2 regions of the Paenibacillus sp. LjRoot56 genome follow, and region 2 is predicted to be linked to the other one. Evidence: riboswitches for the same ligand, from Rfam matches in the RefSeq annotation. Region 2 holds a riboswitch; the other holds the start of a gene.

Region 1 (15,283 bases), on a different contig from region 2:
TCGATATGCTAACGTTCAAATCTCCGTGACCGACTTGATTGATTTTACGAATCAGATAATACACAGGCGTTCGAATCATGCGGGCCACGAAGCCGGCCGTCAACACACTAAGCAAGAAGCCAAGCAGCAGCAGGCCTACGAAAAATGTCTCCATCCTCTTGAGCGAAGTTTGCAGCGTCGTTCCGTCATAGAAGGCAAATACAATCCATTTGGTACGAGGATTAATGCTCTTCATAATGGTCACAGCTGTGCCGTTCATATGGTCAGTAAAGACATCGTCCTTGGACTCGACAAGCTCCCGACCATCTCGGTCATCAAAGCTCAGACGATGATCAACGATACTAAACAGGCGGCTGCCCGCTGGCTCCAGAATGACACGTCCCTCTTTGTCCATAATGCCTAACTGCAAATCGTTGCTACCGCCGCCAATTTTCTGCAATCGCTCCTGCATCGCAGTTAGATTCAGATCCACAGCCACGGCCATGGGTTCGCCAGCTATGGTAATTGCTTTGGTGAAAGTGACTGTCCAACCGGAGAAGAAATTCTGATACGGCTGGCTAACCGTCACGGCCCCATAGGCGTTGCTATAAGCCATTTTATATAGAGGATCACGATCATCTCTAGCGTCGTTAATGACCTTGGTTACAGGATTCCCGCCCAGAATGGATAAATCCTTGCGAATCACGTACACGTCTGTCAGCATGACCGAGTTCTCCCTATAGGCATTCTCCAGGGCAGCTTGCGCAGCCGTCAGATCATTACGCCACGAAGCCGCTGAAGTGGAGAGTTGGCCAATCGTATTTTGCACAAGAAGAAAGTACAGATCGATATATTCCTCTTCCTTATGCAGCAACTGTGTCGCTTGGTTGAGCTGACTAGACGTAATTTCATTCTTAATATAGCGGTAGGATAAGCCGCTTAGAATAGCCTCCGAGCTGAGCACGAAGACGAAACAGACCAGAAACAGTCGGAATGATATGTTGTGAAACCATTTCTTGATCCAATCTCGCATGTGCGCACCCCTCGTAGCTAGCTATACAAATGTGGAAAAAGAGGAGGCGTCTCCCCTTTTCCCTACCCTATTTATTTTATTACACCGTCACCCTGCAACTGCTTGGTATAATTGGCAATCGCATCGTTCAGCTTGAATTTGTCCTGCAGCGTCTTCACGTACGTATCCCAGTTCGTCAGAGGCTCTTTGCCCGTTACGAATTTGAGCATCATTTCATTGGCATATTTGAGGCGATCTTGCGACATCGGGTCAGCCGGATCGTCAAAAACACGTGGATTTACGTTATTATCCTTCAAGTAACTCGTGTTAATCTTCTGGTTCGCGTTTGTGATATCAGGTTTTTGGAAGTCGAAGTACACGCCGTCCGTCGCTTTGCGAACGAAAGCATAGTTATAGCGCCACTCAATTTCCTTCTCGTTGTAAGTAGATCTATCGATTAACTTCGGTGTGCCATTCGTCACAGTAAAGGACTTATCTTTGATCCCATAAGCTAGGAATGGATACGCGTCTTTATTGGTGTATAGATATTGAATGAACTGCATGGCACGCTTAGCTTTACCAGCATCCTTCATCGCTTCCTTCGAAAGTCCAATGAGGGACTGCTGGAATGGTTTCACGTCAAGGATTTGATCCCCATACGGCCCTTTTGGCGGCGCAATTTGCTTCCATTCCGGTACACTGCCTCCGGCATCCTGCATTTTCTTCGTTTCCGCAGGCTCCGAACGGCGCCAGTCTTCGATCATAATACCAACCTTGCCTTGGTACATTTTATTATCACGTTTGAGTCCGTCGTCGATCGTTACCCAGTCCGGGTCAACAACTTTCGTATCGATCATTTCTTTAATGAACGTCAGCGCTTCCTTCGTCTTCGCGTCGGTGTTGTAGACAACCACCTTACCATCTTTGACATCTACAAAGTTAGGCTGTACACCGTACATCCAGAAAATCTGTTGGAAGCCTTGCGCACCACTCGTGCTATAACCCAGTGAGCCGTCCTTCGGCAGCATCGCGACATAACCATACGTATCGTTCTTGCCATTACCATCTGGATCATTAAAAGTGAACGCTTTCATAACGTTGAGCAATTCTTGTGGATTTGTCGGAACTGACAGGTTCAACTTTTTGAGCCAAGTATTGTTGATCCACCAACCATTCACGCCGCCAACGGCTTCGGAAGCTGGTAAACCAATCGTATGACCTTTATATTTCATAGGCTCGAGGCGCGAGGGGTCGAATGCTTTCGGAAGCTCTGGGAACTCCTTCAACAAATCATCGAGATCGGCAAGCAAGCCTTGATCGTAGTATTTAATCGCAGAGGCACGGTCAGGAAAAGAGACGATATCCGGAATTTGATTAGAGGAGATCAGCAGGTTGAGCTTATCCTTCCAGTTCTCACCACCCATGATCATGTCGAGATCCATATTATTGTCTTTCTCGATCATTTGACGAATGGGATCCTGCTCTTTCGCCGGCATTGGCGTTGTTAACCGATAACCGACTGTATTATAAAAGCTAACTTTATACTTCTTGTCAGCTTCCACCGGTTTTGCCGTTTGCGAGGCTCCTGTAGAGGGGGCAACGCTCGCGCTTGGTGAAGCCGTATTCTCAGCCTTGCTGCAGCCTGCAGCAACAACCCCTAGGATTACAGTCATACTAAGCAACGCACTTGCGTGATTCTTTTTCATCTTGAACCTCTCCCTTTAGTCTATTATACATGCTATATCGAGAGTTGCCTCTAGATATCATCGATTTTGGCCCCACATTAACCTTTCACAGAGCCAAGCAGAACACCTCGGGTAAAATGCTTCTGGATGAACGGATACACAACCAGAATCGGTAACGTTGTAATGGCGACGGACGCCATTTGGACCGAAATGGGGTTCACCGAGTTAGCAGCTTCTGCTGCATCCCCGCTAATTGCGACAGAGGCGAGTAAGATCTGCCTTAGAAATAGCTGTACAGGCTGATTCTCTGGGGTGTTGATGTAGAGCAGGGCATCGAAATAACTATTCCAGTGCCACACGGCGTAGAAAAGGCCAATCGTCGCGATAATCGGTACAGACAGCGGAATAACGATGCGTACCAAGATGGCGATTTCCCCCGCTCCATCGATACGAGCAGCCTCGTCAATGGCCTCTGGCAGCTGTTCGAAAAAGCTTTTCACAATCATGAGATAGAACGCATTGATCAATCCAGGAATGATGAGTGACCATTCGGAATCGAGCAGTCCTATATTTTTCACGAGCAAGTAGCCCGGAATAATACCGCCGTTGAACAGCATGGTGAATACGATGAAAAGCAGGAATGGGCTTCGACCAGGCAACGCTTTGCGTGATAGTGGAAGTGCTGTAATCACGGTGAACACTAAGTTCAGCAGCGTACCGACAATGACACGAAAGAGGGTCACTTGGTAGGCATCGAGTAATCGGCCCCCTTGCATAATCTCTCGATATGCCGTCAATGTGGTATGCGTCGGAATAATGACTAGCCCGTCTTTCTTAATGAACTCGGATATCGGTGTTAGTGAGACGCTGATGACATACAGGAATGGCAATACACAGGAAGCAGCGAGCAGGCTGAGCAGCAAATAGTTAACACCTTGGGTGAGTCGGTCGCCAGTGGTCATGTGACGCATGGATAATTCCTCCTTCTACCAGATTTGTCCGTCGAATTTTTTGGCAATCCGATTCGCACCAAGTACAAGCACGAAGCCGATTACTGATTTGAACAATCCCACGGCGGTAGCAAGTCCAATGCGTCCCTCTTGTAAACCGACCCGATACACCCATGTCTCGATAACATCGGCCTTCTCTTGATTAAGCGGATTGAGCATAATGAAGATTTGGTCAAAGCCAACATCAAGAATGGCACTGAGCCGCAGCACGAGCATGAGGATAATGACGTTGCGAATACCTGGCAGTGTAATATGCCATAACTGACGGGACTGAGACGCGCCGTCCATCGTTGCCGCTTCGTAAAGGCTTGGATCAATACCTGTGAGCGCTGCCAAGTAAATGATGGCTCCCCAACCGACTGACTGCCAAATATCCGTTGTTACGATAAGGGATCGAATCAGACCAGACTCCGTTAAGAAGGATATGCGGTCTAAGTGGAAGGTGGTTAACAACTGGTTAACAAGCCCTGTTCCAGGTGCGAGGAAAGCCACCAGCAACCCGTAGATGATGACCCATGACAGAAAGTGAGGCAAGTAGGTCAGGGTTTGGATGGTTCTTTTGAACCCCGTTGAGGTAACGGCATTGAGCATTAAAGCGAGTATAATTGGCGCTGGAAACGAAAATACGAGCTTGTAAAACGAGATCAGAATGGTGTTTCCGATAATTTGCTTGAAGTACACACCATCGAAAAATAGCTGAAAGTTCTGCCAGCCGACCCACGGGCTTTCCCAGAGTCCTTGCAGGACGTTGTAGTTCTTAAATGCAGCGGCGATGTACACCATCGGCACATATTTGAATACCGCAAAGTACAGCAAGCCCGGAATTAATAGGGCATACATGACACCGTATCTCCGCAGCAGGTTCATCGTTCGATGCATGAGCTGCCTCTCCTCTCTCTGTTTGTTATACCTTTATTGTAGCGCCGCGGAAGAAGCGATCCTTTTCATATCTTTGGCAGATGGTCTAAAATCTTCGGAAATACGAAAGCCGCCTCCTAGTTGGAGACGGCTTTGCTAGATCAATTTTTGGCGAGCGTGATGTAATCAAAGGCTTGAAAATCATCATTCATCTCTTCCTAATGGGATTCGTATGTTATACGATCGGCTTCCCTCCCGTTCAAGCACGGCACACAGCAGGACGGCAGGCATTCCGCTCTCATCGAACCATAGCTGGGGGCGTTCCAGTCTGAGGACGGATTGTGCTACCCGGTGAGCCCAGGGAATTTGTAAATCGAAAGCCAGTACATGCCGCGATGGTTGCCACGCAATGCCGTCTGATGATTCAAATAAGGCCACTGAGCCCCGTTCAAATTTCGTAAAATAACCTTGAAAGTCCTTCATCAATGAATAGTACTCGTTGCCGTGACACCAAACATAAGGGTCCTCTACCGCCCAATCGTTCGTTGGGTTCGATACCGCCACCTCTGGCTGCTTGCGAAACGGTCCCAGCGGATGATCTGCGAAGGCTACGCCCGCATTAACTGCCCCGCCCTTTGGTGGAGGGCCCTCGGCCACACCTTTGTACATCATCAGGATACGGCCGTCAGCGGTCACACACACCGTAGGGTTGCTCGTCATGAGTCCATCCCACTCTCCTGGGGAGACATCGAGCACGGGCGACGTCCCTCGAGTCCATGGACCAGCGGGATGATCAGCCACAGCCACGCCGATACGCTGATGGTTACGATACGCCCACCAAGTTGCCTCATCGGCAGGTCGGTCGAGATCAAACTCGGGGCCATGCGTTCCCATGTAATACAAGTAATAACGATTACCATGGCGCAAAATGGCTGGATTGTGTGCCACATCCCTGTCCCAGCTCACTGCGCTATCTCTACATGTCCAAGCCGTATCCACGTGATGAAACGGACCCAACGGGTGATCGGCAACCGCATAGGCGATTTCGGAATGCGTGACCCATGCCTCAAAACCAGCACGTTCAGGCCAACGCGAATAATACAAGTAATACCTCCCCTCCGCATCTTGTGTCATCGATCCACACCAAACATGCCATCCATCTAGCTCGAACTTCGCCCCAGCCGGCACAGGCCGAAGCATCTCCTGAAAATTCATGTACACCTCTCCTAGCTGTGTAAGTGTTTACATTCGTACAGAACCAGTGTAAGGCGTCTGCCGCGCTGAAAGGTTTCATATTTTCGTAAGATGGTTTGAAGTTTTGGGATATGTGTTTGGAAGATTGGTGTGAACTGACCTTGGCTTGGCGCAGGATTGTGGCTGGCTTGTGGCTGGTGAGTGCATGGTGACTGGCGAGCGGTGTTTAGATGTATAAACTACAGCTAATTTTCTCGATTCTAACGTGTCGTCGTGAATAGATGGAAAAAGTACAGCTAATGTATCTCATACATGCTGAATCGAGCGAAACGAAGGAATTTACCTACAGGATATACAGTTAATCCTTCCGATTTGAGAAATAAGCTTCAAACAGATGGAGAAAATCCAGTTAGTTCGCGGGGCAGCCGGGAGTTGCGGTGGGGATGTGAACAAAAAAAGACCAGCTCCTATGAGCTGGCCCTATAAAAATAGCTATTAGTAAGTCAAACCTGGGTAAAGCGGGAATTGTGCCGTTAGATCAGACACCATACCACGAGCTTTCTCAAGCGTAGCTTCGTCTTTCGGATTTTTCAAAGTAAGACCGATAACCTTCGCAATGGTTTTCATTGCCTCTTCGTCCATACCACGGGAAGTAACAGCCGGTGTACCCAAACGGATACCGCTTGTTACGAACGGGCTAGTTGGGTCGAAAGGAATTGCGTTTTTGTTCGCTGTAATACCGATCTCATCCAAAACGTGCTCTGCGTCTTTACCGGAGATGTTAAGGTTACGCAAGTCAACCAACATCAAGTGATTGTCCGTACCGCCGGAAACAAGGTTGATACCTTCAGCTGTAAGAGCGGTTGCCAAAGCTTGTGCGTTGTTGATTACGTTTTGACCGTACACTTTGAAATCCGGTTGAAGAGCCTCACCGAAGGAAACAGCTTTCGCTGCAATTGTATGCATCAAAGGTCCACCTTGGGAACCAGGGAATACCGCTTTATCGATTGCTGCAGCCCAAGCTTTCTTCGTAAGGATCATACCGCCGCGAGGACCGCGAAGCGTTTTGTGTGTTGTTGTTGTAACGAAATGTGCGTGTGGTACTGGGTTCGGGTGCAAGCCAGCTGCAACTAGACCAGCGATATGCGCCATATCAACGAAGAACAATGCGCCTACATCGTTAGCGATCGAAGCCAATGCTTCGAAATCAATCGTACGCGGGTATGCACTTGCACCAGCTACGAGCATGCGAGGCTTATGTTTGAAAGCTGCTTTACGAACATCATCATAGTCGATGCGGAAATCTTTTTCGCTTACGCCATAAGCTACGAAGTTGTAAAGGATACCGGAAGCATTTACTGGGCTACCGTGTGTTAAGTGACCACCATGCGCAAGGTTCATACCAAGAACCGTGTCACCAGGGTTTAGAGCTGCCAAGTAAACAGCCATGTTCGCTTGTGCACCGGAATGCGGTTGAACGTTCGCGTGCTCAGCACCGAAAAGCTCTTTCGCGCGGTCACGAGCGATATCTTCCACGATGTCTACGTACTCACAGCCACCATAGTATCTTTTGCCTGGGTAGCCTTCTGCGTATTTGTTCGTAAGTACAGTACCCATAGCTTCAAGAACGGCTTGGCTCACGATGTTCTCGGAAGCGATTAGCTCGATTTTGTCGCGTTGACGGCCAAGCTCAAGGTTCATTGCTTCTACGATTTTCGGATCTTGCTTGCTCAAAAAGTTTGTCATCTCATATTCCTCCTAAGGATAATCGTTAATAATAAATTAGCAATCTGCATCAGGTGCAGCTTGTTGATAAAGTTGATCCGCCAGATCTGCGGAATATACAGCTCTAGTACCACCGATGAGCTTCGGCCTAGTGAATGCCATAGTGACATAAGCCTGGCCAATATGGCGAACCAGCGGCCTTACGGGAACAGCGACTCTGCGCAGATGCATCCCAATAAGCGTTGAGCCAATATCGATGCCTGCATGCGCTTGAATCGTCTCGACAACAACCGGCTTCAAGAAGTGTCTGTACGCATAAGAGGCCATCGAACCCCCTGCCTTCGGCACGGGAATCACAGATACCGGTTCAAGCTGCGGAGCCAGCGCCAGCAACTCTTCTTCCACAATCAGCGCACGATTCAAATGCTCGCAGCACTGATAGGCTGCATGCAGCCCGAATTCGCCGCAAATGCGCGCAACCGTCTCAAAAATCGGCTTCGCTGCATTAAGCGTACTCGATGTCCCAATCTGATGCCCGAGAATTTCACTCGTACTCGTACCGATCACAAGAATGTTACCAGGGCGAAGCCCGCCCACTGTAACCAGCTCTCGCAGATTCGCTTCCAAAGCTTCCGCTGCTGCTATAGGGTCAAATACGGAATCACTCATTATGCATCCTCATTTCTAGGGATGTACCGTGAAACGATCTTCGATGCTCTGCACTTTGTTGATGCGATTCTTATGGCGGACACCTTCAGAAAACTCGGTCTCTAACCAGATTTTAACGATTTCTTCCGCTACGCCAGGTCCAACTACTCGCTCACCCATCGCTAGCACGTTCGTATCATTATGTTCGCGCGTCGCTTTCGCGGAGAAGAGGTCATGCACAAGTGCACAGCGAATTCCCGGAACTTTATTGGCAGCAATGGACATCCCAATGCCAGTTCCACAAAGCAGAATCCCTTTATCTGCCTCGCCTGAAACGACTTTTTCGCAAACTTGAAGTGCATAATCCGGATAATCGACGGAGTCGCCGCAGCTGCATCCGAAATCGATCACTTGATGACCTAATGATTCAATAAAAGGAATGATAACATCTTTCAAACGATAGCCTGCATGATCTGCACCTAAAGCAATTTTCATGAATAAAACGCTCCTTTTTGACTGTTCGAATCCGACCATCCTATTATATCCCAAAGCTCACCAAAAACGAAAAAAAGAGCGCACACGCTAAAAAACGCGCGTTGCTCTTTTGCCCAGGCGACCGGCCGTATAGCTCAATGCTCCATTGTGGTTACTCCCACTCGTCGCCAGTTACATTGAGTCTTGCTTGTTATTTGTATTTTATCGCATTCCCAGCAATGTGTAAAGCTCTATTGGCCTATCCCACTGAGGGCCTTTATGGAAAAAGCAAACGTCCGAGTTAACCTCGGAAGACTAGCGTATTTTTTTTACCAATTTATCTAGGCTCCGACTAATTTCCTCGGCTGTATACCGATAATCGGCTAGTGATCCACCATAAGGATCTGAAATATCATAGTCTGGAATTGTGTTTTCCAGCGCATACATACGGCTTCTTTCTTCCACAGATACCGTCTGAGATAGCGCTTGTTTGAGCTGAAGCTCTGTCGCAAGCTGCTCTCGCTCCTCAATCGCATTGAGAATGCGAGCATCGTCCTCTACATACTCTTTGAGCGTATACGTCTTCTCGACCGCATGAGGAAAGCGTCCAATCACGGTACGTTTATGACCCGTCGTCATCGTCAAGACCAGATCAGCCCAATCGACATCCGCAGCACTAATCGCTAGCGAACTAATCGATTCCTTGAAACCCGCTTCATGAAGAAGTGACTGGCTGTTTCTCGATATCGGACCACCCGTCATTGCAGATACACCTGCCGAACGGACCTCCGCCGCAAGCCCCTCTTGATGCACCCTCATACGCAGCAAACCTTCAGCTAACGGACTGCGGCACGTATTTCCTGTACAGACAAATAGAATTCGCAACATGAAATCCTCCCTAGAATAAACGGCTATACCACCGTTCGTACTTACACGTATTGTATCATAGTAAAAACTTGATCCCAAACCCTAATAGGATAAGTCCACCGAATGCCTCACCATATTCCCCAACCCAACCGCTAACTCGTCTTCCTAGCAGCAAGCCCGCTATTGAGAGTAAGCCGCCAAATAGACCGAAGATCAGTACGGTAAGCACAATGTCCGTCGCAAACATCCCAAGAGAAACACCCACTGAGAAGGAATCTATACTAACACTGAGTGCAAATATAATAAGCCCCCATAACGTTCGATGATCGAAGGCCGAAGCCTCTTCCCCGCGTATCGAGCTATATACCATATGTGCGCCAAGCAAAATAAGTAAACATCCCCCTGCCGCCGTAGCGACATTTCCCAGAAGGAGGGAGACATACTGCCCCATAAACATCCCCATCAATGGCATGAGCACGTGAAAGAGACCGATAATTATGCTGATTTTCAAAATATCCAACAGACGAATGCCCTTCATCCCTATGCCAATTCCTAACGAAAAAGCATCTAGGCCCAAAGCAATCGCCATTATTCCAATTGTCATGAGTTGCCCAACTTGTACCCCAGATGCGAGCATAGCACGATCCCCCTTGTCCACGATTCTTTCTCAAGATATGCGGACAAACTGGGAATCATGCTAATTTAGAGGAGAACCCGCTCGTGGCCTGCTGCTTTGAGCAGTCGATTCATAATGGCGCTGCCAATCCCTGCATCTGGAACACCTTCTGCAACAATATAGCTAATGCCTTTGTGATCAAAAGTCCGCAGAGCGGCATAAAGATCTCGAGCTATTGTTTCTGGCTGTGACAAGGAGCCGCATGCGACAACGAGATCCGCTCGGTATCCGCCTACTCTTTCTTCAAAAGTGAGAATACCCGTTGACTCTCCCCGTGACTTTGCGGCATCGATATCGCGTTGAATCCATGCGGAGACTTCTAGCTCGTCGTCCCCTTGAACGATATGCATATAGCCTTTCGGCGCATAGTGCGTGTACTTCATACCTGGCGCACGAGGCGTATCCGCAGCTTCAACCTCTGTCGGTTCAGCTACATGAATACGCATATCTGGCAAAACCGCCTGCAGCTGCTCCGAAGTCACTCCACCTGGCCGCAACACGTATAACTCACCGTCTACAAGTTGAATAACCGTAGATTCTACACCGACACCCGTTGCACCACCGTCTACAATCCCGCCAATCTTGCCATCCAAATCATCTCGCACATGCGATGCCAACGTCGGGCTCGGTCTACCCGAGCTATTCGCGCTCGGCGCTGCGATCGGAAGTCCCGCTTCCCGCAGCAACTGTAGGGCTACCGGATGGTCTGGGATACGAATACCGACCGTTTGCAGTCCAGCCGTAACGAACGGCGAAAGGCTACCTGCACGTACAGGTAGCACAATGGTTAATGGTCCAGGCCAGAAAGCCTTCATTAGCGCCCGATGATAAGCTGTGAGACTATCTGGCTGAACAAGGCCTGAGAGCTGCGTCGCATCAGCGATATGTACGATTAGAGGATTGTCGGAGGGCCTCCCTTTTGCGGCAAAAATCTGCAGAACCGCTTCGGTATTCGTCGCATCGGCACCAAGTCCGTAAACCGTTTCAGTCGGAAAAGCGACTGTATCCCCTTGTCGCAAGAGACTTGCTGCCTCTGCTATATCCTGGGCTAACTCACTCTGCTCGCCTTGATCCACGTTCCAATAGGTTGTCACAATCACTCTCATCCTTACTTGTATGAAATAAAATGTACATTAGCTAAACCAGGAAAAGATCGCCTTAAACATTTCCCAGATAAAGAACTTCACTTTCGGTTGAGCTGGCTCTTCGGTCGTGGAAGTTGAAACTGAAGCTGCTACTACCTCAACTTTAGCGTCCTTCTTAGCAACTTTCTCTGTAGAAGCAGCTTTGTCCTTGCTAGTTTTAGCCTTATCTTCTTTAACCGGTTGCTTTTCCTTGCCGTTCTCATCCGTTGTTTTGGCCACTACAACTGCTGCCGAAGCAACCGCTTCACCCGATACGGAATCTACAAAGCATAACGGTGGAAATAAGACGCACCACCAATTTTGTCCTTCACCAGAACCAATCACAACACGTAAAGCTTCATAATCCCCAGCTGGGTAGACATCGTTACCGTACATTTTGGTTGGAAAAGGGACAACACCTAGCTCCACTGTATGCGGGTAGTTGTAGCCGCGGGAGGCAATCATCTCGCCAACGAGTTGATCGAATTCAGGCAAATGCGCATTCACGACCGCTCTAGCCTCGTCCAAGGAATGTGGTCCAACAACCCAATCCGCCATACGGGCAATAATCGCATCGCGAATCTCGCGTTTCAAGGCTTGGTCCTGCGCAGAATCCGAGTTTGCTAGAATACGCAAACGAATCGATTCTTCTGGTATCGTAGGCGAAATAACCGCCGCATTCGTACGATTGGATTCCCAACACATAATCATAAGTATAAGTGCAAAAACAATGAATGATAAGCTCTTAACTGAGTGGCGCTCCGTTCTCTTAACCATGGAGAGTAGCCCCTTTCCCTTTCCCGTCATCTACTAGCCAGTATGGACAATAGTGGGTGGGGCTAAACCTATGAATCTATTATTTTTTGCAAAATGATAGAGTTGGTCCTCCGAATAGAGAGAGGAAGTGAGGTAGCCGATCTCGGAGGATCGGCTACTCGGAAGCACGAATCGCGATCACGTGGCGATCGATCCCTTGGAGATCCTGCACGAAGCGGATCTCCCTCCAATCCGCGGCGGCGCGCAGCAACGCCGCAACCGCCTCCGCCTGCCCGATGCCCACCTCGAACCCGACCACGGTCGGGATTCGTGGCAGCCGATGCAGCTGAGAGACCATCCGGCGGTATAGGTCGAGTCCCTCGACACCGCCGAATAGAGCAGTGTGCGGCTCGAATAGCCGCACCTCAGGCATCAGCGCCGGCAGGTCGCCATCCGGAATGTAGGGTGGGTTCGACACCACCATATCCGGCGCGAGCCCGCGCTCAATATAAGGCTCGAGGAGGTCGCCCTCGAGCCAGGTTATCCGCGCAGCCACGTCGTGGCGCTGCGCATTCTTACGGGCCATCTCCAGCGCTGCCGCGGAGATGTCGCTGGCTGCCACGCGCCACGCAGGGCGCGCGTGTGCGATTGTCACCGGGATGATACCACTCCCGGTGCCCACATCCGCAAGCAGCGGAGCGCCTTGCGGGAACAGACGCGAACCCTCGTGGAGCATCGCCTCCACGAGCAGCTCGGTCTCCGGCCGCGGGATCAGCACGGCCGGCCCGACTTCAAACGGAAGGCCGAAGAAATCCTGCTCACCGGTAATGTACTGCACCGGTTCACCCGCGGCCTTCCTTGCAACGAGCTGGTCCCACGTAGCGACCAGCTCCACTGGCATCTGTTCCTGCCACCAGCGGAACAGCAGTTCAGTCCGCGTACAGCCACCTAAGAGGTGCTGCAACAATAACTCTGTGCAAGACGAAGCCTCTGCGACGCCTTGCTCCGCTAAAAAAGAAGAAGCCTTCACAAAGGCTTCTCTCACACTCATGTTGGCAGTCGTCATTACATTGCCTCTAAGGCATCGGATTGTGCAGCAATCGTTAACGCTGACACAATTTCCGCCATATCGCCGTTCAGCACCGTCTCCAAACGGTGAAGGGTCAAGCCGATACGGTGATCGGTAATCCGGCTTTGCGGGAAGTTGTACGTACGAATACGCTCTGAACGGTCGCCCGTTCCGACTTTGCTTTTACGCTCGCCGGCATATTTCGCTTCTTCTTCTTCACGCAATTTATCTGAAATCCGCGTACGAAGTACGCGAAGCGCTGACTCTTTATTGGAGTTCTGCGATTTACCATCCTGACACGTTGCGACGATACCCGTTGGTACGTGGGTTACACGCACAGCGGATTTCGTTGTATTAACGGACTGACCGCCTGCTCCACTGGAACAGAATGTGTCTACGCGAATATCCGCATCGTGGATGACGATTTCCACATCTTCTGCCTCCGGCATAACAACAACCGTCGACGTGGAGGTGTGGATCCGTCCACCGGATTCCGTTACTGGAATACGTTGAACACGGTGCGCACCGCTCTCGAACTTGAGCTTGCTATAGGCACCTTTACCCGTAATCATGAAAATTATTTCTTTAAATCCGCCCAAATCATTCACGGATGCATCCAAAATCTCCGTTCTCCAACCTTGCGCATCCGCATAACGCGTATACATCCGGTAGAGGTCGCCTGCGAACAGCGCAGCTTCATCGCCACCTGCCGCGCCGCGAATTTCCACGATGACGTTCTTGTCATCATTAGGATCTTTCGGCATCATCAAAATGCGGAGATGTTCTTCGAGTTTAGCAGATTGCTCGCTAAGCTCTTCGATCTCCATTTTGACCATTTCGCGCATCTCATCATCCAGCTTCTCATTCTGCATCACTTTCGCATCAGCTAGCTGTTCGCTCACACTCTTATATTCATTATAAGCATCGTAAGCTTCCTGAAGATCAGATTGCTCTTTGGAATACTCTCTTAGTTTCTTCGTATCACTCGTTACATCCGGGTCACACAATAACTCGCTTAGTTTGTCATAGCGGTCCACAATGGACTGAAGTCGATCCAACATAGGGGATCACTCCTTTCTTATTTTTGTAAGTAATTAAACGTTGAAACGGAAATGCATAACGTCGCCGTCATTTACTACGTACTCTTTACCTTCAAGGCGAACTTGCCCTTTTTCCTTCGCACCCGCCATGGATCCTGCAGCAGCCAAATCGTGATAAGAAACAACCTCTGCACGAATAAATCCACGTTCGAAATCCGTATGAATGACGCCAGCCGCTTGAGGAGCTTTCGTTCCTTTACGAATCGTCCATGCTCTAACTTCTTGAACTCCAGCTGTGAAATACGTGTACAAGCCGAGTTTGCGATAAGCAGCTTTAATCAATCTATTCAAGCCGGACTCTTGAAGTCCCAACTCTTCCAGGAACATCGCTTTTTCTTCGTCTTCCAGCTCAGCAATTTCGGATTCAACCTTCGCGCTAATGGAAACAACTTCGTTGTTTTCTTTCTCTGCGAATTCCTTCACAATTTTAACGTATGCATTATCGTCCGCCGTTGCAACTTCATCTTCACTCACGTTTGCCGCGTAGAGCACTGGCTTCATCGTTAGCAAATGTAGATCGCGAACCAGAAGGCGCTCATCTTCTGTTAAATCCAAGCTGCGTGCTGGCATATCATTATATAAGGCTTCTTTGATACGTTCCAAACATTCAACTTCAGCAACTACTTTCTTGTCGCCGCCTTTGAGGTTTTTGCGTGAACGCTCGATCTTTTTATCAACCGACTCAATGTCTGCCAAAATCAATTCAAGATTAATCGTCTCGATGTCGCCAATCGGATCAACTTTCCCTGAAACGTGAGTAATATTATCATCCTCAAAACAACGGACAACATGCACAATCGCATCAACTTCGCGGATGTGTGCTAGAAATTTATTTCCAAGGCCTTCGCCTTTGCTCGCACCCTTAACTAAACCCGCAATGTCAACGAATTCAAAGGCTGTCGGCACGATGCTCTTAGGCACAACGATTTCCACCAGCTTCTGCAATCTCTCGTCTGGTACTTCTACTACCCCAACATTCGGATCGATCGTACAGAACGGATAATTCGCAGATTCTGCCCCCGCCTGTGTAATTGCATTAAACAATGTCGATTTTCCTACGTTCGGTAGACCGACGATACCTGCTTTCAAAGCCATTGTCGTTACAA
Region 2 (15,283 bases):
TGCAGACCGTGGATCCTACTGACGGGCCCGCCCCAGGTTCCCACAATTCTGGCAGGGGCGAACCACTAGCGCTGCGTGATACGGCAGTTCGAGATGCTATCGAGAGTTTAAAAGAAATCATCGACCCTGTCGTGGCAGAGGCTGCATGGGACATGGCCCTTCAAACTCCCGTATGGCAAGGACAAGGTGTTTGGATCCATGGAGATTTGCACCCGGGGAATCTTCTCATTGAACAGGGCGAACTTAGCGCTGTGATTGACTTTGGTACCTTAGGCGTGGGTGATCCTGCCTGTGACCTTATGGTGGCATGGACATTTCTAACATCGGAGAGCCGAGAGGATTTCCGCAGCTTGTTAACGGTCGATGAAGCAACATGGTCGCGAGGGCGCGGCTGGGCACTTTCCTTCGGATTGATCGCTTACGCTTACTACATAGACAAGAATCCAGGGCTTGCGGCCATTTCGCGACGCGCGATTGATGAGGTGCTTAGCGAGCATGCGAAGCTATACGAATAAAAGAATTTAAGTTCACAATGATTTGTAGATAGGAGAAATACATCATGCTTAGTGCCATCTTACAAGGAATTCTTTTATCAGCAGGTCTGATCTTGCCGTTAGGTGTTCAAAATGTATTTGTTTTTAATCAAGGTGTGACACAACCACGGTTAATTAGGGCGTTACCGGTCGTTCTAACAGCATCACTTTGTGATACGGCACTTATTACTTTGGCTATTTTAGGCATTTCCGTCGTTATCGTTACGATACCTGCTATTAAGTTCGTGCTTTTCATATTAGGTATCCTGTTCCTTATCTATATGGGGATTGTGACTTGGAAAAGTAAACCTGCCGCCACGTCATCCGATGAAAAAGCGTTATCACCTAAGAAGCAGATCGCATTTGCTGCATCGGTTTCGCTTTTAAATCCTCATGCGATTTTGGATACGATTGGAGTCATAGGGACCAGTTCTATCCATTATGTAGGAAAAGAAAAATTGGTATTTGCAATTGCCTGTATACTCGTGTCATGGATTTGGTTTTTTACTCTTGCCGTCGTGGGGAGACAGGTTGGGAAATTAGATAAATCGAACACATTTATGAATTATCTCAATAAAGCATCAGCATTGATCATGTGGGTGACTGCCGTTTATTTAATTACACAATTAGTTTAAACAACATAGGGCATGGCTGAAGAATTTATTCTTGATTTTCACAGATATGTCGGACTATAATAAAGGGAATATTTGGTATGTGTAACTGGCGAAACGTAGATCACTACGGGGGAGCACATATTCCATAACAGCCGTTCGCCTGGGCAAAGTATTTGATCAATCGATCAAATGCTTTTTTTATTTCGAGGAGGAGAATGGAATGGAACGAGCTAGAAATGTGGCGGTCCTCATTTATGAAAAGGTAGATTTATTGGATATAGCAGGTCCATTCGATGTGTTTGGGGTATCGAGTAATTGGGGCAAAGATTTCAAGGTTTATACGGTAGGCGAAAAGCAAAGTCCTGTGAACACAGTCAGCGGCCTTACGATTCAACCCAAATACAGCTTCGACAATTGCCCTTTGCCAGACATTTTGATTGTACCCGGTGGTTTAGGCTCACGCACTGAAATGAACAACACAACGATTACATCATGGATTAACCAAACTGCTGCTAGTGCGGAAATCGTTCTATCAGTTTGCACAGGTGCGCTCTTATTGGCGAAGGCAAACATACTTGACGGTTTACGAGTGACGACCAATCGAAATGCATTTGATTTATTGCGCGGAAATGCACCACCTAGTGCTGTGATCGTTGAGGATGTTCGATATGTGGATAATGGCAAGATTGTGATGTCCGCTGGGGTTACCGCGGGATTCGATGCTGCGCTCTATGTCGTTGCTAGGCTATTTGGCGAAGAAAGAGCTCTCGCAACCGCTGCTAAAATTGAGTATCATTGGCACAAAGATGAGAAAACAGCAGCGCAGCAACAAAACGATGTATTTAGTATTAGGAAAGCTCAAATAGAAGATTTAGATGACATTCAAAAATTGTTTGTTGAAGCAGCCCAATGGATTCAATTGTCAAAGGGATTCACACAGTGGAGAGAGGATTCGTTTACCAAAACCTATGTAACATCTTTCATTCATGATCAAGAAGTATTTGTCGCATGTCAGAACGGTGAGATAATTGGTTGTTTTTCCATCCAGTGGCAGTACGAAGAGATTTGGGGAGACTTGTTCCATGATGATGCTGGATACGTACACCGTTTAGTTGTCGCGCGAAAATATAAAGGGGAGGGTTTCGGCAGCAGGATATTAACTTGGTCAGAGGACTATATAAAGAACAAAGGTAAAGGCTGGTTGCGTTTAGATTGTATGGCAGATAACCCCACATTGAATGACTACTATCGTAGCCTTGGATTCATTCATCGGGGGAGATTCGATGGTCGCGGTTGGGGCGCTAATTTATATGAACGAGAAATTGAATAAGCAAGGTAATCGTTTTTTAATAAGGCTGTCCTACAAGTAGAATTTTCTACTTTGAGGGCAGCTTTTACTTTCTGCACATGAGATACTCCATCAATGATCTGATAAATCAGTAAATCGTTCTATGAAATAGCGGATTTTGTTTCTTGAAGGGTTGAGTGGAAGTTCTTAGAATGAGAGGGGGCTTCCTCCGGTTTGTTCTCTTTCCAGATTCCTTTATGATAGACTAAGAAAATATTTGACAATGAACAGCTGAAGCGAGGGATATTCACGTGCCGTTACTAAACTGGTTTTCATCTTTAACTTTAAAAAATCGCCTTTTTCTGGCGTTCATCGTACTTATTCTTCTGCCGTTCTCTGTCTTGGATATTTATAATTTTCAAAAAGTGAAGCTCAATTTACAACATAAAACGAGTGAACAAAGCCTTGTACAAATGAACAAAATGAATGAATCACTTGAAAGTCTGCTCGCTACGACGTTTAAGACGATTACGATGTTCGAGCAAGATTCATCCGTCATTTCCGTGTTAAAGCAGCCAGAAGTAGTCGATCAAATCGTGAATCAACGTAAAATTGAAGAACGTTTTCGTTCGGTAACGAATAGTCTGTTCATCTCTAGTCCACCCGTTTTCTATACGATTGCTGATTTACTCGGTAATGTGTATACCTCATTCCCGCCAGCGCAGCGCTTAAATTATGAGTTGATACAGGCAAAGCCTTGGTTTAAGAGTGCTTTAACTGCTTCTGCACCGTATCAATGGCAGTTGGAAAGTAATGAAGTGCTGTTTGATGTTAACAAAAGCCCGCAGCTAGTTGCCATTTCTACTCCTATAAGGGACGCAGATGGTACCATTCGAGCGATCATACACATCGCGGTGGATTACGAAAGCTGGTTTAAATCAGCTACTAACGGAAGTCCAACCTCCGATCAGTATTATTTGATTGATCAAAGAGGAATCGAGATCGTTCACTCTGGTGCAGAAAAGTCAACCATGGCATTGGAGTCACCGATCATCGATCGATTGCTTGCAGACGGTTCCAGTAGTGGCTTTTTCATACATGGTAGTACGTTTATTAACTATACCGTTGTACCCTCTTTCCATGCCTATTTAATCAAAACAGTGCCATCGAATGTACTCTTTGCTGAGCTTCGATCGATTCAGAAAGCCTATATGGGCACACTTATTGTTTTCACAATCGCCTTCATGATGATCACGTTTCTCATCGCATCTGCGGTTACGCGTCCCCTTCGACTCATTCAAGCTAAAATGCTCGATGTCGTTCGTAAAGATTTGAAAGTAAGACTTCCTGATCAAAGATACGGCGGGGACATCCAGCCTATTGTACAAGCCTTCAATCAAATGATTGTCGATATGAACGGCCTCGTACAACGCTTAAAAGTTGAGGAACGGCAGAAGGAAGCTAGTCGATTCCAAATGCTGCTTTCGCAGATGAATCCTCATTTCTTGTTGAATACGTTGAACACAATTCGCTGGCTGGCTTTGGAAAAAGGGGACAACGCGATTCCGAAAATTTGTGTGTCGCTTGGAAGATTAACAGAGGCAGGATTGAAGCTCGATGTAGATCTCATTCATTTGGAACAAGAGTTAGAGCTCGTCCGAGGTTATGTCTATATCCAACAATTCCGATATGATCAGCAATTTCAAGTTGACTATGTGTATGCCGATGACTTGAAATACGCACTCGTACCGAAACTTAGCCTTCAACCGATCGTGGAAAATGCCATTTATCACGGAATATCGCAGATCCAAGAGAAAGGTCACATCTCGATTCATGTTTATACGAAAGAATCTCATCTTATCCTTGAGGTGGTCGATAATGGCATCGGTCTCGTAAACAGTGAAGGAGTGTCCAAAAAGGACCATAATGGCATCGCTTTACAAAATTTGAGAGAGCGTTTAGCCCTCCTTTTCAAGAAAGAAGCGAATCTTGCGTTCGTTCCGGTATCACACGGTTGTATGGTTCGTATCCAGCTTCCTCTCCTTATGTCCACCCCTTACCAGAAAGGAAGTGATTCCCATGTGGACCGTTCTACTCGTTGAGGATGAGGTATTCGTTCGAAGAAAAGTGAGAGAAACGATGCCTTGGAAGGAAATGGGCTTCACCATCATTGGGGAAGCAGGTAATGGCTTAGAGGCGATGGAGAAAATTCGTGAATGCCAACCTGACGTTGTCATCACAGATATTGTCATGCCGCTGATGAATGGTGTGGACTTGTTGAAACAAGCGCGGAAGGAAGGCTTCACAAGTCGTTTCGTCATGCTGACTGTTATGAGTGATTTCGAGAACGTTCAGCAAGCGCTGGAGTTCGGCGCGTCCAGTTATATGCTCAAGCTTTATATGGATCAAGAGACATTAGCAGAGACAATGAGTAAGGTAGAAAAAGAGCTTATCGACCGCAGAAGTGTCGAAATACGGGAAGCTGAAGCGTTGCTGCATAAACTGTGGAAGTTAATGCCCGGGGGAGCCGAGTACCCGGAAATAAAGGGAAGCGAGCTTGAGGTTCCTGGTGTTCATGGACGCAGTTTGAGTGTCATCGCGGTACAACACGGGCAACCAACCTACACACGAGATGATTTCTTCGCACTCCAATTAATAGATAACGATGTTGCATCCGCAGCTGTTTGGCATTTGCTGACCATGGACGGTGTTAGCTACCTATTTATGTGGTTACCAACAAATTTGCAGTTCAACATGCCTTCAGAAAATGCCTTGCCGTTTAGCCTAATCTATACGGAATTAATCTCTGCTGCACAGCTCATGGATATGTGGAAAAGCGTTCAAATTGCATTGAATTTGGAATGGTACAATCCCACTTTCAGGGCGAAACTATGCACTTCTGCAGGCACACCTTTGCGTGAAATTGCTGATACGTGGGGGTTGGAGCATGAAATCTGGCACAACTTGGAGCAGCTAAGATGGGATGCCGTGGTTGGCGCTGTGAATGAGCTGTGGGGTAAATTCGAAGTTCAGCAAGCTCCGCAGCTGCAAGTGAAGCAAGCAGTCGCGAGAATTGCCCATTTGTGCGCGAGAATATCTCAACTCAGCACGGTTGACGAAGAGGCGATACTCGCATCCGACCATCATCGTCTAAAATTGGTGTTCATGGCTCGTTTGGAAGCGCATTTCAAACACTTGAGCGCTTCGCGCATTCCTATATCTGATCATCCAGAGGTCAATAAGATCATCTCCTATTTGCATGAACACTATGTGGAGGAAATTACCTTGGACACCTTAGCAAAGTTAGTTTGCATGGATGATAAATATGTTAGCGGATTATTTAAGAAGAAACTTGGCGTCAGTATTATTCAATATTTGCATCAGATTCGAATTGAACATGCCCAAAGATTGCTGCGGGAAACGGATCGAACGATTAGTGAAATTGGTGAACGAGTCGGGTTCGCGAATGATAATTATTTCATTAAGATTTTTAAACGTTCGACTGGCGGGACACCTGCAAGCTTCAGAAACCGAACATAAACCTTTTCGTGTTTTTTCGACAATCTGACTTTTGTTCTATAGATTCATGGATTCTGTTTCTTATTCGCTTTCGTAATGGGTGATAAAGTAGGTACTGTAAGTAATCAATTGCAGGAGGTCAATCCAAATGACAAAGAGAAAGAACACAATGATGCTTGGTGCACTAGCTCTTACTTTAGGTCTTACAGCATGCGGTAATACTTCTGGTGACTCATCCTCCAGCAGCGCTAGTACGACTAGTCCTAGTACTACAGCAGCCTCTGGTAAAGTCGTAAAGTTGAAAATGTGGGGAGGCGTTCCGCCAGAATCCGGCCCTCAAGCTGTGGTTGACAATTGGAATGCGAAAAACCCAGATATTCAAGTGGAGTACGAACGTTATGTAAATGACGACGCAGGAAATCTGAAGTTAGATACGGCATTGCTCACGGGTCAAAGTGTTGATTTATTCGTGAACTATTCAGGGACAGCATTGAAGAAACGTGTAGATGCAGGTGTAGCGTTGGATTTGAGCAGCTATACCGACTATAACATTGAGCAGAAGATGGGCTCGACGACGAAGGATTGGCAAGTTAATGGTAAATATTACGGTATTCCAACCGTTAAAAGTACGTTCTTCGTGTGGTTTAACAAAGAGATGCTTGATCAGGCTGGACTTAAGGTACCTACTTCCTGGACATGGAAGGATATGCAGGACTATGCCACTAAATTGAAAGCCGATAAGCGCTTTGGACTTGTCCAGCATTTGGAGTCGTTCCCAGATTCCTTGGATTCCGCTTTGACTCACGATGGGTACACGAAAAAAGATGGCAGTTCAAATCTTGATAATCCATTAATGGGTACTTGGTTAGATACATTGAATACCATGATGAAGGACAAGAGTACGCCAATGCTTGGCGAACAGCTGACAACCAAGATGCCTGTAGAAACGATGTTTCTTAAAGGTGAGAGCGCAATGCTGAACGCAGGTTCCTGGATTTTCCGAAATTCAAATAACCTAAAAGATAACCCAAGGACGTTCAAAATAGCATTCGCGCCTGTTCCGAGACTAGATAGCAATGAGCAAAATAGTATCGGTCGTGGTGGGTTAGGCGATTTTGTTTCGATCAACGCGAAGACGGCTAATAAAGATGCAGCATGGAAGTTCTTGAAATGGTATGCAGACGGAGGATTACTGCCACTTGCTTCTGGCGGACGAATTCCTGCTTCCAAAGATGCGAATGTTGAAGATGCTTTGAAGCTGTTATTAGGTGAAAATGAGAGTACTTATGATATTCCTTCTTTGAAATATGTACTGTTCGAGAACAAGACTCCTACGTTTACGCGTAACCTGCCTCAACAAGTCATGGACCTACGCAGGGAGGAATATGAGAAGTTTTTCTTAGGCAAGCAAGATACTGCAACAACTTTGGCGGCTATGGTAAAACGGCATAATGAATTTATGAAAACAACCAAATAATTAGAAAAGCAGGGGGAGTGGCTTCGGCTGGTTCCCCTGTCTGCATACTAAGGGAGGTTATCGGATGTGAAGAAAAACTGGATGGCCAGACAAAGTTTAACCGGCTATTTATTTATTGCACCAAACATGCTGGGTGTTCTTCTCTTTTTTATAGTACCGGCAATTTTCTCTTTCGGCCTTATTTTCACTAATTATCAATTCGCCAATCCCAATTATCATTTCGTGGGCATTGATAACTTCAAACGACTAATCCATGACGATCTTTTCTATGTTTCACTCCGAAATACGGGGTGGTATCTCCTGTCAGTACCCATTTCCATTATGCTTGCGTTTCTTGTAGCACTCGTATTGAATAAGCATGTGTATGCCAAAGGATTGCTTCGAGCCATGTATTTCCTACCCTACATTACAAGTGGTGTGGCTGTTGCATTCGTATGGATGCTATTGTTTCAACCCTCAGAAGGTCCGATCAATCAACTGTTAAGAGCAATAGGCATGTCGAATCCACCGGGTTGGCTCTCTACAACCGAAACGTCCATGATGGCTATTGATATCATCTGGATTTGGTTCATGCTCGGCTATAATATGATTATTTATTTGGCCGCGTTACAGGAAATTTCCCCTGAGTTGCTCGAAGCTGCCAAAGTGGATGGCGCAAGCGGATGGGTAAAAATTAAATCCATCATTTTTCCAATTGTCAGCCCGACGACGTTCTTACTTCTCATTACTGGTCTAATTATGACCATCAAATCGTTTGGGTTGATCCAAGCCATTACACAGGGTGGTCCTGGGAACAGTACGACAATTTTATCTCTCTTCGTCTACAAAAATGCGTTCGGCTATTATGAGATGGGCTACGCATCTACGATATCGTGGGTATTGTTCTTAATTATCGCGGCGATTACTTTCGTCCAATGGTTTGGGCAAAAGAAATGGGTTCATTATTAAGATATTTGAATCCGTATTGAAGATAGCCGATTCATCGGCGAATAATTGAGTAGGAGGTAACCTCTATGGCTACTGTGCAATCAGACATTAGGGCAAGTGCAAAAGCTCGAACCAAGAGGCGGTTTCCGCTCCCAACCCTAATCAAAGCAGGAATGACACTTATCATGTTTATCCTTGGTCTGGCAATGATTATGCCATTCATTTGGATGATCAGTACGTCATTTAAATCGCCAGCTGAAGTATTTGAATACCCCATCCGCTGGATTCCGTCCCATTTTAATATGGAGCATCATATCCGAGTTTGGACAGGCAGCATGGGCTTTGCAACTTACTATATGAACTCCATTAAGGTAGCGGTAGTTTGTACAATTGGCGCGACGTTGCTCTCTTCCTTGGCTGCTTATAGTTTCGCCAGAATTACGTTCAAAGGTAGAGATACTTTGTTTCTAATCTACTTATCAATGATGATGATTCCACCTCAGGTATTGTTCGTTCCGAAATTCATTATGTTTGAATGGGTAGGTATTTATAATACACTTTGGGCACTTATTCTGCCTGGTATGATATCTATTTTTGGTGTGTTTTTAATGAGACAGTTTTTCATTCGGATTCCAGCCGAAATCTCAGAATCGGCTTTCATGGATGGAGCCGGTCATTATCGCATATTTCTTCAACTGATGCTTCCTTTAGCTAAACCTGCTATGGCAACGTTAGCGATCATCGATTTCTCTTGGCATTGGAACGATTATGAGAACGCACTCGTGTTTCTGACAGATCGCAAATTATATACGATTCCATTGGGTTTGCAGAATTTCATTATGGAATTTAATGTGGATTACAACGGAATGATGGCTGCGGCGAGTGCAGCTATTCTACCGATGATTCTCGTTTTCATGCTGGGTCAGAAGTTCATTATACAAGGAATTTCCAATACAGCTGTGAAAGGATAATTAGATAAAGTTGATGAAGGTCGAGAAAGCCAGTAGACGCGTGATGCGTTTAACTGGCTTTTTGCCTACTATAAATTGACATCAATCGCTAGGGGAGATATGATTTTAGTGGGTAACACGATGGAACAGGGGTGTGAAGAATCATGCAAAAGCAATTCAAAGTCGCAGCAGGCATCTCTCTTGCAGGATATGTCGTCAGTCTCATTACGACTAATTTCTTACCGGAAGCCATTAATTTATTAGTACCAGCAACGTTAACATTTGGAACTATTCTTGTCCTCCAACGTTCTTCCAAAGCCATTAAGGGAACAACGACTAATGTACCTATAAGCGAACCTGCTACGAATAAAACGATAGCACCGGTTTCCAATCCGACCAGCGATACAGAAATCCAAGCTGAGAATGATCCCTTCTGGGGACCGATTGCCGAGTATATTCATGTGATTGAAGAGACAATGATCTCGGAGGGGCAGAAGAATACCTTAGATGATGAAATTGTCGAAAAGACACTTAGCTTGCTCTCTAGGGTAGGTCGGTTAATTCCTCAATTAAAAGAGCTAAATGATGCAAATATGAATCATAACATACAAAGATTGATCTTTAAGGATTTAAATAGCGCGATTAATCCCTTTCTGAAGTTAGGCGGGGAAGCAAAACGATTGAATCGTCGTCTTCTTCTTACAGGAATCAAGGATATTAACTCTAAGCTCACCGACTATGTAGAAACAATTGAACAAAAAGACTTAATTGAATTGCAGACACGCATGGAATTAATTCAACAGCGGTACCGTTCAACAGACTAAGGAGGAATGAACTTGTCAACCCAATTGGTGCAATTAAAATCGACTGATTTGCAGAAAGTAGAGCAAGAAGCCAAACAATTGCTTGAGAAAGTTTCGTCGACCGATACGATGGAATTAGAAACCTTAATGGATTCGATTGGACGCATGGGATCCAAAACGATGGAACAGGCTGGACAATCCCTAGCGATGCTCGAACGCCCAGTGAATGAATTGATGTCGGGTAAACGCTCAGAGGTCCAAAACAACATTTTGAAGTTGCGCGGCGAAATTGATTCGTTGAGTAAGAGCAAGCAGCTTGGCTTTTTTGAGAAAATGATGAAGAAGACGCCTCTTAAGAACTATATTTATAAGTATCAGTCCGTGAAAACAAATGTAAATGCCATTGTACAATCCCTTCGTAATGGGAAGGAAACGCTAGAAGAGAACATGGCGTATATGAAGACGCTGAAGAAAAATTCAATTGAGTCTGTCTATAATTTGCAAATGCGAATTGCGATGGGAGAGAATTTAAAGCAGCTTTTCGAAGTTGAAATAGCCAAGCCCGAGAATGAACATCGTAAAACACATCTGGAGAGAGGACTTCGTAAGGTAGTGACACGGATTCAGTCCTTTCAAGAGATGGTGATCCTGTATCAACAAGCGATTGCAGGAACCGATATCATTAACGACAACAACGATAAGCTGATTGATGCCGTAGATGCGACGATTGACAAAACACAGAACCTGTTGACAGTCTCTGCCATGATTTCAATGGCCATTGAGGATCAAGTTCAGACAATTGAAGCCGTCAATTCTGCGAACTCGACATTGAATAAAATGTTTGAAGATAATTCGCGATTGTTGAAAGAAACGACGCAACGAACGAATGAGCTGCTTGGGAAACCAGGTTTGCAAATGGATTCGATTGAGCGAGGCATGACGGACTTATTCGCCGCGTTGGATTTATTTGAACAGTCAAATCGGACAATCATCCAATCAGCAACGGAGCACACGCAACGGCTTGGTAACATCAGCCAGCAAATGACGCAAAGGCTAGGCTTAACGCCTGGGAATAAAACGAATGCAGAAATAAAAGCGTCTGAGCTTAGCGGACTTTTGGAATAAATCGGATAAGTTGACAGAGCTGCCAAGGATCTAATCTTTGGTGGCTTTTTTGTGCTTTCCTCATGCCGCTTAACCCATGCCATTTCGTTCTCCTGACATATGATAATCCATACGTTTGAATAATGGAGATGAGTAAATGTTTATGCAAATTAAAGAAGAGATTAGCAAGACACCCCAAATTGATGTGCTAATCCCAGCAATTGAGAAGGATCTGGGGACGCTCCCCCTAGTCATTGACGCGGTAAGGAAATATGTTAAGCATCCAATTGGTGAAATCATCATTGTGGCTCCGCGGAAACAACGGATACTCGATCTATGTGAGAGAAAAGGATGCCGCTTCGTACATGAAGATACCGTTCTCCCTATCACGAAAAAGGACATCCATTATCAGTCCAAAACGTGGGATCGGACTGGATGGCTGTACCAACAGTTGCTTAAATTGAACGGAGATACCCTCTGCACATCCAACTATTATATGGTCATTGATGCGGATACCGTGCTCGTACGACCACATGTTTTCAAAGTTGGTGATAAGACGGTATTTTATTGTCGGAACTGGAGTCAGGGCGAATATTTCAATACGTATAGAAAGTTGATGGGTAGAAATCGATCAGCTCGATTGTCCTTCGTTACTCATTACATGCTGTTCGAGAGGTCTAAAGTTAAGCAGTTGAAACAAACCATTGAGTCCAAACATAAGAGTTCCTGGTATTCCGCCATTATGAAAAGTATGAATAAATCCAAGCAGTTTGCCTTTTCGGAATTTGAAACGTATGGCAATTTTCTATATGCATCCGAGGCTCATAAGATGATTTTAAAGCCTGCAATGAATAAGAGCTTACATTTGAGCAATTCCCAAATTACACCTTCGAGGATGTCTTCCTTAGCTAAAAGGTACAGATCCATTTCTCTGCATAAACGCAAAGGATATGTTAAAACCCATAGGTTGGTGACCCAATGAAGCCCTATGTGGTTGTCTGGAAGGGACCTGTACACAAAGCGAGCGGTCTCGGTCATGCAAGTAGAACCTATGCTGCTTCTTTGAAACGGAAAGGCGTTGATGTAAGGCTCGTTAATTCTAGAGTTAGTAAAAGACCTTTCATGGGCAAAAGAGTGCTGATCTATCACGATGTTCCGAGCCATATGCAGTGGGAGCGTGCACGAAGTTTATATGATTCTATGATTCTAAATACCGTTTGGGAAACAAGTAAAACGCCAAATGAATGGCTTTCTCATATGAACAAATTTGATGCCGTATGTGTACCCACGCAACATAATAAGCGTGCACTTCTGAACAGCGGGGTTACCGTTCCCATTTACATTGTTCCTCATGGTGTAGATACGAAGGCCTTTCATCCGAACAATAAGAAGTTTGTATTGCCGCGTGCTGCCGGTAAGTTTACTTTCGTGTCTGTATTTGGCTTTCAGCACCGTAAGAACCCAGAAGGCTTATTGCGCGCGTACTGGGAAGAGTTTTCCTCCAAAGATAACGTTATTCTTGTGATCAAAACGAATGGCTATGAACCTTATGAGACTGAAAAATGGATTCAGAGTCAAATCTGGCAATACAAAAAGAGATTGGGTCTACACAAAGATACAGCCCCCGTTGTCATTATTGGCAGACGATTAAGCGAAAGGCAGATGAAAGGACTGTATACACTGGGAGATGCCTTCGTCCTTCCGTCGCGAGGGGAGGGGGTAGGCCTTCCCTTTCTGGAAGCATTGGCCAGTGGCATCCCTGTCATCACCACGGCCTGGGGCGGACAAATGGATTTCCTTACAAACAATAACTCGTTTCTCGTTCCCTATCAATTGAAGAACCCATCCATTAGCATGAATAGTCGACATGCCATATCGCGCTCATTCAGCTACCTGTTTGCTGAGAAGGGACAACTGTGGGCTGAACCTGATCATCATAGTTTACGAATGAATATGAGGAGGGCCTACGAGAATCCTGCATTATGTAAGCGTAAGGGAAGTCAGGGGAGATTAGATGTCCTTCCTTTGACTTGGTCTCGTGCAGGGATGCTGTTGAAGCATGCAGTAGAGAAAGTCATTCAATCCAAGAAATAAGGGTGAAGCGTGATGTCTCCCAGGAAAGGAGGATTTGGCTTGCGTATTGTACTTTTGTGTGGAGGATCAGGTAAAAGGTTATGGCCTTTATCCAATGAGATTCGCTCCAAGGTGTTTCTTAAGCTTTTGAAATCCACAAATGGTGTTAGAGAGTCGATGATTGAGCGAATATGCAGACAATTGGATGAGGTAGGTTTATTGTCATCCACATGTATCGTCACACATCTTAGTCAAGTAGAGATCACTCGTACGTATGTTGGCGAACACATCCCTATCATAAGTGAACCCTATAAACGAGGAACTTATGCAGCCATCGCTTTAGCAGTCACTTATTTGCATGAGCGAATGCTAGTTGATTCGGATGAAACGATATGTATTCTCCCAGTGGACACTTATGCAGATTCCGCGTTTTTCCAGTTGCTACATCGCTTTCCCGAGATCCTCTCACGATCCAAGGCTGATCTTGCACTTCTTGGAACGAACCCGACAATGCCCTCCGATCAATTCGGCTATATTGTTCCAGTACTCCCCATTGAGAACGAGGAATTTTCTTTTATTGGTCATTTCATCGAAAAGCCGAATGAGAAAGCTGCTTCTAAGTTAATTGAGCAGAATGCTTTATGGAACTGTGGTGTATTCGCATTTCCTTTAAAGTACATGTTAGCCTATTTGAAGGACAAAGCGGAGCCAGCTTTAGTAGAGTCATGGCTGGCTAATTATGAACAACTTGCCAATACAAGTTATGATCATGAAGTCGTTGAACATAGTCAAAACGCTGTGGTTATTAGGTATGAAGGCTTATGGCAGGATGTGGGCACATGGAAGGCGCTGACCCCTCATTGTGAGCAAAACGTTTTTGGACCAGGAAGGATCTCGGATGATTCCGTAAATACACATCTTATCAACGAACTTCCTTATCCCATAGAAGTCATTGGTGTATCGGATCTCGTTGTCGCGGCAAATTCGGACGGTATCTTGATTGCGAACAAGGAGAAAGCCCATTTGATTAAGGAAAGGCTAGCACAAGTCACTCAGATTCCGATGCATGTGGAGAAAAGATGGGGCTCATATCAAATTTTGAGATATTGGAAGAATGATGAAAATGGGACTGAGGGTATGCTTAAACTTGTGAAGCTCACCTCTGGGGAGATGACCAGTTATCACCTGCATAAGAATCGACAAGAAAGTCTAACGATTCTTTCAGGCATCGCAGAACTTCTTATGGAGGACAAACTGTATAGACTGATAGCAGGTGACGTTATGCTAATTCCTGCTGACATTAAGCATGGTATCAAGGCAGTTACCCAACTTGAATTCATGGAAGTTCTGTTGGGGAAGGAACTGCCACAAGAAGATATCGTTCGGTTTTCACAAACATGGTAGGATAAGGGGGATATAGATTATTTCGACTATCTCAGGACCGAATACGCCAGTTTCCTTCGAGATAGTCGATTATTTCGACTAACTCAGGCTCAAGGCGCCAGTTTCCCTCGAGATAGTCGATTATTTCGACTTACTCAGGACCGAATACGCCAGTTTCCCTCGAGATAGTCGATTATTTCGACTAACACAGCCATAAATAAGGGGCAAGCTTCGCTTACCCCAACAGCTAAAGCATACAAATTCTGGCGTATCAAAATAGACCAGTCACGTAACCGTGGCTGGTCTATTATCGTTCAATGATCTTATCGCTTTACGATAAAATCTGCTTCGGAGATCCAAGCTTGATTCGCAAAATCTCGCCCCCGTATATGAATGCGATCCTCGTAGACATCAACAATCAGCCCTTCGGAACGATTTCCTTGAATTAGCTGGTCATTACTATCGTAGGGGTAACTCACGGAAGAGCTGTTAACCATTGTGAATACATCCCTGATCAGCGTTGAGGTTAATCGCAACTCCCAATGGGTATGTCCTGTGAAAAAAATGACTTCCGGATATTGGGATAACATCTGTTTCAATTCATTATGCTGT

The links. Region 2 has a riboswitch for ZMP and ZTP ahead of ACSQ8O_RS26980 (GNAT family N-acetyltransferase). Riboswitches for the same ligand answer to the same signal wherever they lie in the genome.
Positions count from the first base shown of each region.
Region 1: linked by a shared signal. The riboswitch ahead of rpiB (ribose 5-phosphate isomerase B) and the one ahead of ACSQ8O_RS26980 (GNAT family N-acetyltransferase) in region 2 are both predicted to bind ZMP and ZTP.

Region 1 is NZ_CAXURV020000001.1:236,957-252,239, forward strand. It holds gene ACSQ8O_RS01050 (cache domain-containing sensor histidine kinase) at 1-1,012, opposite strand, end outside; gene ACSQ8O_RS01055 (extracellular solute-binding protein) at 1,084-2,697, opposite strand; gene ACSQ8O_RS01060 (carbohydrate ABC transporter permease) at 2,775-3,647, opposite strand; gene ACSQ8O_RS01065 (ABC transporter permease) at 3,663-4,565, opposite strand; gene ACSQ8O_RS01070 (glycoside hydrolase family protein) at 4,749-5,759, opposite strand; gene glyA (serine hydroxymethyltransferase) at 6,234-7,484, opposite strand; gene ACSQ8O_RS01080 (TIGR01440 family protein) at 7,521-8,132, opposite strand; gene rpiB (ribose 5-phosphate isomerase B) at 8,148-8,606, opposite strand; ZMP/ZTP riboswitch at 8,711-8,791, opposite strand; gene ACSQ8O_RS01090 (low molecular weight protein arginine phosphatase) at 8,901-9,473, opposite strand; gene ACSQ8O_RS01095 (manganese efflux pump MntP) at 9,529-10,089, opposite strand; gene ACSQ8O_RS01100 (L-threonylcarbamoyladenylate synthase) at 10,155-11,234, opposite strand; gene spoIIR (stage II sporulation protein R) at 11,262-12,029, opposite strand; gene prmC (peptide chain release factor N(5)-glutamine methyltransferase) at 12,184-13,074, opposite strand; gene prfA (peptide chain release factor 1) at 13,074-14,138, opposite strand; gene ychF (redox-regulated ATPase YchF) at 14,172-15,272, opposite strand.
Region 2 is NZ_CAXURV020000004.1:278,154-293,436, reverse strand. It holds gene ACSQ8O_RS26990 (aminoglycoside phosphotransferase family protein) at 1-515, shown strand, start outside; gene ACSQ8O_RS26985 (LysE/ArgO family amino acid transporter) at 560-1,168, shown strand; ZMP/ZTP riboswitch at 1,240-1,320, shown strand; gene ACSQ8O_RS26980 (GNAT family N-acetyltransferase) at 1,368-2,477, shown strand; gene ACSQ8O_RS26975 (cache domain-containing sensor histidine kinase) at 2,747-4,537, shown strand; gene ACSQ8O_RS26970 (response regulator transcription factor) at 4,515-5,975, shown strand; gene ACSQ8O_RS26965 (ABC transporter substrate-binding protein) at 6,103-7,431, shown strand; gene ACSQ8O_RS26960 (carbohydrate ABC transporter permease) at 7,498-8,379, shown strand; gene ACSQ8O_RS26955 (carbohydrate ABC transporter permease) at 8,532-9,329, shown strand; gene ACSQ8O_RS26950 (hypothetical protein) at 9,473-10,132, shown strand; gene ACSQ8O_RS26945 (toxic anion resistance protein) at 10,139-11,236, shown strand; gene ACSQ8O_RS26940 (DUF6492 family protein) at 11,373-12,197, shown strand; gene ACSQ8O_RS26935 (glycosyltransferase family 4 protein) at 12,194-13,309, shown strand; gene ACSQ8O_RS26930 (sugar phosphate nucleotidyltransferase) at 13,349-14,692, shown strand; gene ACSQ8O_RS26925 (metallophosphoesterase family protein) at 14,995-15,283, opposite strand, start outside.